DNA from 2 places in the Shewanella sp. GXUN23E genome. Region 2 is predicted to be linked to the other one. Evidence: predicted binding sites of a transcription regulator. Region 2 holds the regulator's gene; the other holds the start of a gene.
What was found. Region 2 encodes sigma-54, which starts transcription at its own class of promoters, with help from an activator protein. Its sites were predicted from a motif close to GTTGGCACGNNNNTNGNNT; they were not measured.
Positions count from the first base shown of each region.

Region 1 (4,427 bases), on a different contig from region 2:
GACGCTGATCCGTGTAACAAATTAAAGGCAGTATAATGATGTTGGCAATGTGAGCGTAAAGCACATTGCCAGCGGCTTTACTGATGGCTCCCAAAGGCGACAACACGGGCAACGGTATAACAAAGAGATGGCAGGCATCCTTGTTATTCCAGCAAAGGGTTACAGACAGCGTTCCTGAGGGCGGAAAGGGCCTTTCTACCGCGACCGCTTTACCCTTCCAGGCAAACTGCCAGCCTCGTTGCGCTGTCGTTTTCCTCGCCCGGAGATAATTTGAAAGTGATCCGGCCCAATGTATGGTCAGCGATTGTCCAGTTTATGAAGGTATAAAAAAACCCGCTTATTCAGCGGGTTTTTATTTAACTGGCTAACAACTATCAGGCGCGTGAAGCACGCTTACGATCGTTTTCAGTCAGGTGGCGCTTACGCACACGAATGCTCTTGGGCGTGACTTCAACCAGTTCGTCATCATCGATGAATTCCAGCGCCTGCTCCAGGGTCATCAGGATAGGTGGCGTCAGAACCTGAGCTTCGTCGGTACCGGAAGCACGCATGTTGGTCAGCTGCTTACCTTTCAGACAGTTTACAGTCAGGTCGTTAGAGCGGCTGTGAATACCGATTACCTGGCCTTCATAAACTTCAGTGGCGTGGCCAATCATCAGACGACCGCGATCCTGCAGACCGTACAGAGCGAACGTCAGTGCCTTACCGGTCGCGTTAGAGATCAGTACACCATTGGTACGCTGACCGATGTCACCGCCCTTGTATGGACCATAGTGATCGAAGCTGTGGTACATCAGACCGGTACCGGAAGTCGCAGTCATGAACTCAGTCTGGAAACCAATCAAACCACGGCTAGGAATGATGAAGTCGATACGCACACGACCTTTACCATCCAGCTGCATGTCTTTCATGTCAGCCTTACGGGTACCCAGACGCTCGATCACACCACCCTGGTGCTCTTCTTCCACGTCAACGGTCAGGGTTTCGTATGGCTCGCACTTTTCGCCATCGATTTCCTTGATGATCACTTCTGGACGGGATACCGCCAGCTCATAACCTTCACGACGCATGTTTTCGATCAGGATAGACAGGTGCAGTTCACCACGACCGGATACGCGGAAACGATCAGGGCTTTCGGTTTCTTCAACGCGCAAAGCCACGTTGTGTACCAGTTCCTGCTCCAGACGCTCAAGAATGTTACGTGAAGTCACGTACTTACCTTCTTTACCAGCGAACGGAGAAGTGTTCACCTGGAAGGTCATGGTCATAGTTGGCTCGTCAACAGACAGCGGAGGCAGGGCTTCAACCGCACCGGCAGCACAGATGGTGTCGGAGATCTTCAGCTCACCCAGACCGGTAATGGCCACGATATCACCAGCCTGCGCTTCACCCACTTCGTGGCGATCCAGACCCATGTAACCCAGTACCTGGCCAACTTTACCGTTACGGGTTTTGCCATCAGCACCAACAATGGTCACCTGCTGGTTGGTCTTTACGCTGCCGCGCTTGATACGACCAACACCGATAACACCTACGTAAGAGTTGTAGTCCAGCTGAGAGATCTGCATCTGGAACGCGCCCTCAGCATCGGCATCAGGTGGAGATACCTGATCAACGATGGTTTGGAACAGTGGTGTCATGTTATCGCTGTGCTCATCCGGATCCAGAGACGCGAAACCGTTCAGCGCAGAGGCGTAAACAATTGGGAAATCCAGCTGCTCATCGGTGGCACCCAGGTTGTCGAACAGATCAAATACCTGATCGATAACCCAATCTGGGCGTGCACCCGGACGGTCAATCTTGTTGATAACCACGATAGGCTTCAGACCCTGAGCAAAGGCTTTTTGGGTTACGAAGCGGGTCTGTGGCATTGGGCCGTCCTGCGCATCAACCAGCAGCAGTACAGAGTCAACCATAGACAGAACACGTTCTACTTCACCACCGAAGTCAGCGTGTCCGGGAGTGTCTACGATGTTAATGCGGTAGTCATTCCATTTGATGGCGGTGTTTTTGGCCAGAATCGTGATGCCACGTTCTTTTTCCAGATCGTTGGAGTCCATCACCCGCTCAGTCGCTTCGCCACGGGTTGCCAGGGTGCCTGACTGCGCCAGCAGCTTGTCAACCAGGGTCGTCTTACCATGGTCAACGTGCGCGATAATCGCGATGTTTCTTAATTTTTCCAGCACGGATAAACCTCTTACCATCAATAAATTGGATTTCGTCTAAACTCGCTGACGAGCAAGTCAAGACAAAGGGGGCGACTGCCGCCCAAAGGGGCCACAGTCGTAAAAAGTGGGGTATTCTACTCCACCAGCGCATTGTCGCACAGGATTATTTTTTGCACATTTCAATTGTGCACAAATTAACCAGTTTTCATGCATTGCCTCAGCGCACTAATTTGGTTCACCCATAGGTCATTGCACCAAACCAAAGCAAGCGCAGCACCAACATGGTGCAACCGGCGTTAAAGCTGGTGCAACCCCTAGCACATAAACTTTTATTTTCAAGTAGTTAAATTATTGGCACAGGTCTGGCATTATGTTTGGCACGCAAGAGCAAGCCAGCAACATAGCTGGTGCCCTACACAGCAGAATATTGATTTAAAGGTACCCTACCTTTTCCCAGCGGAGGCTTAGCATGTCATACGAAGCGGTTTTACAACAACTGGCAGACAACGAAGTAAAATTTGTGGATTTACGTTTTACCGACACCAAAGGTAAAGAGCAGCATGTTTCTATTCCTACCCATCAGGTAGATGCTGACTTCTTCGAAGACGGTAAAATGTTTGACGGCTCCTCCATTGCAGGCTGGAAAGGCATCAACGAATCAGACATGGTACTGATGCCAGATCCTGATACCTTCCTGCTGGATCCTTTCACCGAAGAAAGTACTGCCATTATCCGTTGTGACATCCTCGAGCCAGGCACCATGCAGGGCTACGATCGTGACCCACGCTCCATCGCCAAAAAAGCTGAAGAGTACCTGCGTGCCACCGGTATTGCCGACACCGTATTGGTAGGGCCAGAGCCAGAATTCTTCCTGTTCGATGACGTACGTTTCGGCACCGACATGAGCGGTACCTTCGTGAAGATCGACGCCAAAGAAGCAGCATGGAACTCTGCCACATCTTATGAAGACGGCAACACAGGTCACCGTCCATTCGTGAAAGGCGGTTACTTCCCTGTTGCTCCTGTGGATTCCTCTCAGGATCTGCGCTCTGCCATGTGTCTGGTACTGGAAGAGATGGGCCAGGTTGTTGAAGCCCACCACCACGAAGTGGCCACTGCCGGTCAGAACGAAATTGCGACCCGCTTCAATACCCTGACCAAGAAAGCTGACGAAATTCAGGTGTTGAAGTACGTGGTGCATAACATGGCTCACGCCTATGGCAAAACTGCGACCTTTATGCCCAAGCCAATCGTTGGCGACAACGGCAGCGGTATGCACGTGCACCAGTCTCTGGCCAAAGATGGCGTAAACCTGTTTGCCGGCGACAAGTACGGTGGTCTGTCTGAAACTGCGCTGTACTACATCGGCGGTATCATCAAGCACGCCCGCGCGCTGAACGCATTCACCAACCCAAGCACCAACTCCTACAAGCGTTTGGTACCACACTTCGAAGCCCCGGTAATGCTGGCTTACTCTGCCCGTAACCGCTCCGCGTCTATCCGTATCCCTGTGGTTCCAAGCCCGAAAGCCCGTCGTATTGAGACCCGCTTCCCGGATCCAACTGCCAACCCATACCTGGGCTTCGCTGCCCTGCTGATGGCTGGTCTGGACGGTATCCAGAACAAGATCCATCCGGGCGAAGCCATGGACAAGGATCTGTATGACCTGCCAGCGGAAGAAGCAGCAGAGATCCCAACTGTTGCCGAGTCTCTGGAAGTTGCTCTGGCGGCACTGGATAGCGATCGTGAGTTCCTGACCAAGGGTGGCGTATTCAGCAACGACTTCATTGATTCCTACATCAAGCTGAAGACTGCTGAAGCCGAGCGTGTGAGCCGCACCACTCACCCACTGGAGTTTGAAATGTACTACAGCCTGTAATTGTTGGCTGATTCCTACAGGACCCCGCATTGCGGGGTCTTTTGCTTGTAGGCCAGAATGTGCTGCTATTGCCCCAGCGTGGCCAGTTTTTCCGGTGGCAAAGAGTCACCATGCAATTCAATTGTTTTGTTCAAATCTGCCAGCTGCACATTGATCGCCTGTCCCCGCCGCGAAAAGGTCAGCTCCAGCATCGCCGCCTCACCACTGTTTTCCAGCTGTAATCTGAGATCGTCCCGATTGAATATTCTGACGCCGGCAACATGGGTCAGTACATCGCCATACTGCAGTCCAAGCGCTGACGCCTGAGCAGACATGGCCGAGCCAAAATAAAGTACGTTGGGGATCCCGGCGGCATACAATCCCTGCTGGTATTCCGTCTC
Region 1 covers NZ_JBOZWP010000024.1:26,455-30,881, forward strand. The annotation lists gene ACRRUX_RS17370 (4Fe-4S binding protein) at 1-2, shown strand, start outside; gene typA (translational GTPase TypA) at 375-2,186, opposite strand; gene glnA (glutamate--ammonia ligase) at 2,638-4,047, shown strand; gene ACRRUX_RS17385 (hypothetical protein) at 4,113-4,427, opposite strand, start outside.
Region 1: glnA (glutamate--ammonia ligase) is a predicted target of sigma-54. The motif match lies at 2,519-2,537, and genes of this name have one in related genera.

Region 2 (4,427 bases):
GAAGTTGAAAGCCGGGTGACAGCTGTACATATGGAACATTTCGAAGCCAGCAATCTGACCCGTTTTTCCCAGCCTGTCTATCTGCTTTACCCGGATAATGGTCAGGCGCACTGGCGGATATCTGCCGCTGAGGGCACGCTCGACAAAGACGACAACATAGTCACGCTTGAGAATAATGTTATCATCGACGCCATTACGCCCAATGAACCCTTGCAACAGCTGAAAACCAGCTACCTGCAGCTGGATCTGGATACCATGATCATGCGCTCTGATCGCGTAATCCAGGTAGATGGCAGCAATTTTAAAGTAGAAGGTACAGGGCTTTATGCCGATCTGAATGCGCAGACAGTTAAGCTGCTGAATCAGGTAACAGGAATCTATGAACCAAACTAAGACATTTTTTGCGGCACTCCTGTGCACCCTGAGTTGGGGCGCACTGGCGGCTACGGACGATCTCACCAAGGAAGTGCACATCAAGGCACCCAGCCAGTTTGCCGATATCAAGAACAAACGGGTGGTGTACTCAGGCCCGGTGACAGTCACCCAGGGCAGTATCAAAATTCAGGCCGATGAGCTCAGCGCCAGCCAGGGGGATGGAGAAACCATTCTTATCGCCACCGGCAAACCGGCTACCTACACCCAGATGCTGGACAATCATCGTCCTGCCACTGCCAGTGCCAATGAGATCCGCTACAACATCAGCAAGCGGGTACTGACCCTGATGGGCGATGCTGAAATCGAGCAGGATGGCAGCAAAGTCAGTGCGCCCAAAATCGTCTACGACATTGAATTGCAACAGATGACCGCACAGGGTAATCAGAATCCTGACGATCGGGTGCACACTGTCATCAAGCCTGAAAACTTCCAGAATGACATCAAGCCTCTGGACGACAACAAACCTTCCAGCAAAGACAAAAAGCAGGGGCAGCCGGATTCATGAGTGAACTGACGCTGAAAGCAGAGCATCTTGCCAAAAGCTACAAGAATCGTCAGGTCGTCAAGGACGTCAGCCTGGAAGTGAAAACCGGTCAGATCGTCGGTCTGCTCGGCCCCAACGGTGCCGGCAAGACCACCACATTTTATATGGTGGTTGGCTTGGTCAAAAGCGACAAGGGTGCTATCTACATCAATGATGAAGACCTGACGCTGGATCCCATGCATATGCGCGCCCGCAAGGGTATCGGCTACCTGCCTCAGGAAGCCAGTATCTTCCGTAAGTTGTCCGTCCGCGACAATATCATGGCAGTCCTGCAAACCCGCAAGGCACTGACCAATGAGCAACGGGAAGAACAACTGGAACATCTGCTGGAAGAGTTCAACATCACCCATATCCGCGATTCCATGGGGATGGCCCTGTCAGGCGGTGAACGCCGGCGGGTGGAAATTGCCAGGGCGCTGGCAGCCAATCCCAAGTTCATTCTGCTGGATGAACCATTCGCCGGGGTTGATCCGATCTCGGTTATCGACATCAAGAAGATCATCGAACAGCTCAAGAGCCGTGGTCTGGGGGTACTGATCACCGACCATAACGTGCGGGAAACCCTGGATGTTTGCGAACACGCTTATATCGTCAGCCACGGCAATCTGATTGCCGAAGGCACACCGGCGGAAATCCTTGATAACCAGCAGGTGCGCGCTGTGTACTTGGGTGAACAATTCAGGCTATAGTTAATTCATGTGTCCCGGCGCCAGTGCAGCAGCCATGCCGGGACAGCAAGGATACGCACTTTCCTCAGACCGATGGACATACCGGTTCTCGAGAATTTCTATTAAAACCACTCTATACAGGGATTTGCGGTAAAGATGAAAGCGTCTCTCCAGCTTAAACTGGGTCAGCAGTTAACCATGACGCCTCAACTGCAGCAGGCCATCCGCCTGTTGCAATTGTCTTCTCTGGAACTCCAGCAGGAAATCCAACAGGCGCTGGAATCCAATCCTTTGCTGGAGATGGATGAAGAACAATATGACTCAGAGCTGAATGACAACGAGGGTGACAACTCAGCGGAATTTGATGAGCCTGACGATTCAGAGCCGATGCAGCACAGCTCAAGTGTCGAAACATCAGACGCCATCACCCAGGAAGCCATGCCGGACGAGCTGCCCATGGACACCACCTGGGATGAAGTCTTCACTGCCGCTCCAGTCGCTGCCGGCCCCGCAGTGCGTGATGATGATATGCCATTTCAGGGGGAAACCAGTGAAGGTCTGTATGAACATCTGGAATGGCAGAAAAACCTGACGCCCTTTTCCGAGAACGATTACGCCATCGCCACCGCCATTATTGAGGCGATCGATGACCGAGGGTACCTGACTCAAAGCACGCAGGAGATCCTCGAAGCCTTGGGAGATGAGGACACTGAACTCGATGAAGTTGAAGCGGTACTCAAGCGTATCCAGCACTTCGATCCTGTGGGCGTGGCTGCCAGGGATTTGAGCGAGTGTCTGCTGATCCAGCTCAATCAGTTTGCGGCAGAGACTCCCCACATTGAGCATGCCCGCTTACTTATCCGTGAGCATCTGGAGCTGATTGCCAACCGCGATTTCCGCACTCTGATGCGCAAGACCCGCCTTAAGGAAGATGATCTGCGTGAGGCCATTAACCTCATCCAGACCCTGAATCCACGGCCAGGTCTGCTCATCAGCCGGGATAACGATGAGTATGTAATCCCAGATGTATCCGTATCCAAGAAGCATGGCCGCTGGGTAGTGGAGCTCAACCCCGATTGCATGCCCAAACTGAATGTCAACCAGCATTATGCAGCCATGGCCCGCAGCACGCGCAGCCAGGCTGACAGCCAGTTCATTCGCGGCCATTTGCAGGAAGCCAAGTGGTTTATTAAAAGTCTGGAGAGCCGTAACGATACACTGCTGAAAGTGGCCAATTGTATCGTGCAGTTTCAACAGGGATTTTTTGAGTTCGGCGAAGAGGCCATGAAACCTATGGTACTCAACGATATTGCCGAAGCGGTTGAAATGCATGAGTCCACCATTTCCAGGGTGACCACGCAAAAATATATGCATACCCCAAGAGGGATTTTCGAATTAAAGTATTTCTTCTCCAGCCATGTTGGAACTGAAGATGGTGGAGAATGCTCGTCCACTGCCATTCGTGCTTTTATCAAAAAGCTAGTGGCAGCCGAAAACCAGAAGAAACCATTAAGCGACAGCAAGATGGCAGAACTTCTGGCAGAACAGGGAATAAATGTTGCCAGACGGACTATCGCCAAATACCGAGAAGCGATGCTGATTCCGCCTTCCAACCAGCGTAAGAGTTTATAACCCTACCCGGAATAAAGGAGGTAGCTATCTATGCAAATCAACCTGACTGGACACCATATCGAGATTACAGACTCTCTGCGGGAATATGTGGAAAGCAAATTCACCAAGCTTGAACGCCATTTTGAACAGATCAATAATGTGCACGTTGTATTGAATGTTGAGAAACTTCAGCAAATTGCAGAAGCAAAACTGCATATAAACGGCGGCGAAATTTTCGCAACTTCAGAACATGAAGATATGTATGCCGCAATAGACGCCCTGATCGACAAACTTGATCGTCAGGTGATTAAACACAAAGAGAAACTGACAAAACACTAACGATGGAACTTCGTACCATCCTGCAGCCGGAGTGTGCCTCCTGTGCCACTCCGGGCAGTAAGAAAAAAGTACTTGAGCTGGTAAGCGATCTTATCGCGGCTCAGTACCCCACCCTTTCCTCCCAGGAAGTATTCGAAAGTCTGCTTGCCCGGGAGAAAGTTGGCAGCACAGGAATCGGAAACGGTATTGCTATTCCTCACGGCAAACTGACGACTATTGATCATCCCATCGCCGTCCTGGTGAAATGCACCGAACCCGTTCCCTTCGATGCCATCGACAATCAACCGGTCGATATTCTTTTTGCCCTGCTGGTTCCAGCCGAGCAATGTCAGACTCATCTGGCAACACTCGCTGCAATGGCTGAAAAGCTCAGCGACAAACAAGTGGTTAAGCAACTGCGCAAAGCGCAGGATGACGCAGAACTGTTCCGGGTTATTACCGCATGAAATTGGTTATCGTATCGGGCCGCAGTGGCTCAGGAAAATCTGTTGCCTTAAGAGCGCTGGAAGATCTGGGCTACTACTGTGTGGATAATTTGCCGCTGTCGCTGATTGGCAGCTTGATGGAGCAACTCAAAAGCACCACTGAACAGGTCGCCATCAGTGTGGATGTGCGCAATCTGAAAAATCAGGATAAGGTGCTGGAGCAACAACTCAAGTCACTGAGCAATACTGAGATCACCAGTTTTTTCCTGTATTCAGGTGATGATATCCTGCTGAAACGCTACAGCGAAACCCGACGCCTGCACCCTTTATCACGCAACCAAAGCTCTCTGCAGGAAGCCATCAAACTGGAAGGCCAGCTGCTGGCCCCGCTGTCCAAGATGATGG
Region 2 covers NZ_JBOZWP010000017.1:54,971-59,397, forward strand. The annotation lists gene lptC (LPS export ABC transporter periplasmic protein LptC) at 1-393, shown strand, start outside; gene lptA (lipopolysaccharide transport periplasmic protein LptA) at 380-940, shown strand; gene lptB (LPS export ABC transporter ATP-binding protein) at 937-1,668, shown strand; gene ACRRUX_RS14555 (RNA polymerase factor sigma-54) at 1,804-3,279, shown strand; gene hpf (ribosome hibernation promoting factor) at 3,310-3,597, shown strand; gene ptsN (PTS IIA-like nitrogen regulatory protein PtsN) at 3,600-4,043, shown strand; gene rapZ (RNase adapter RapZ) at 4,040-4,427, shown strand, end outside.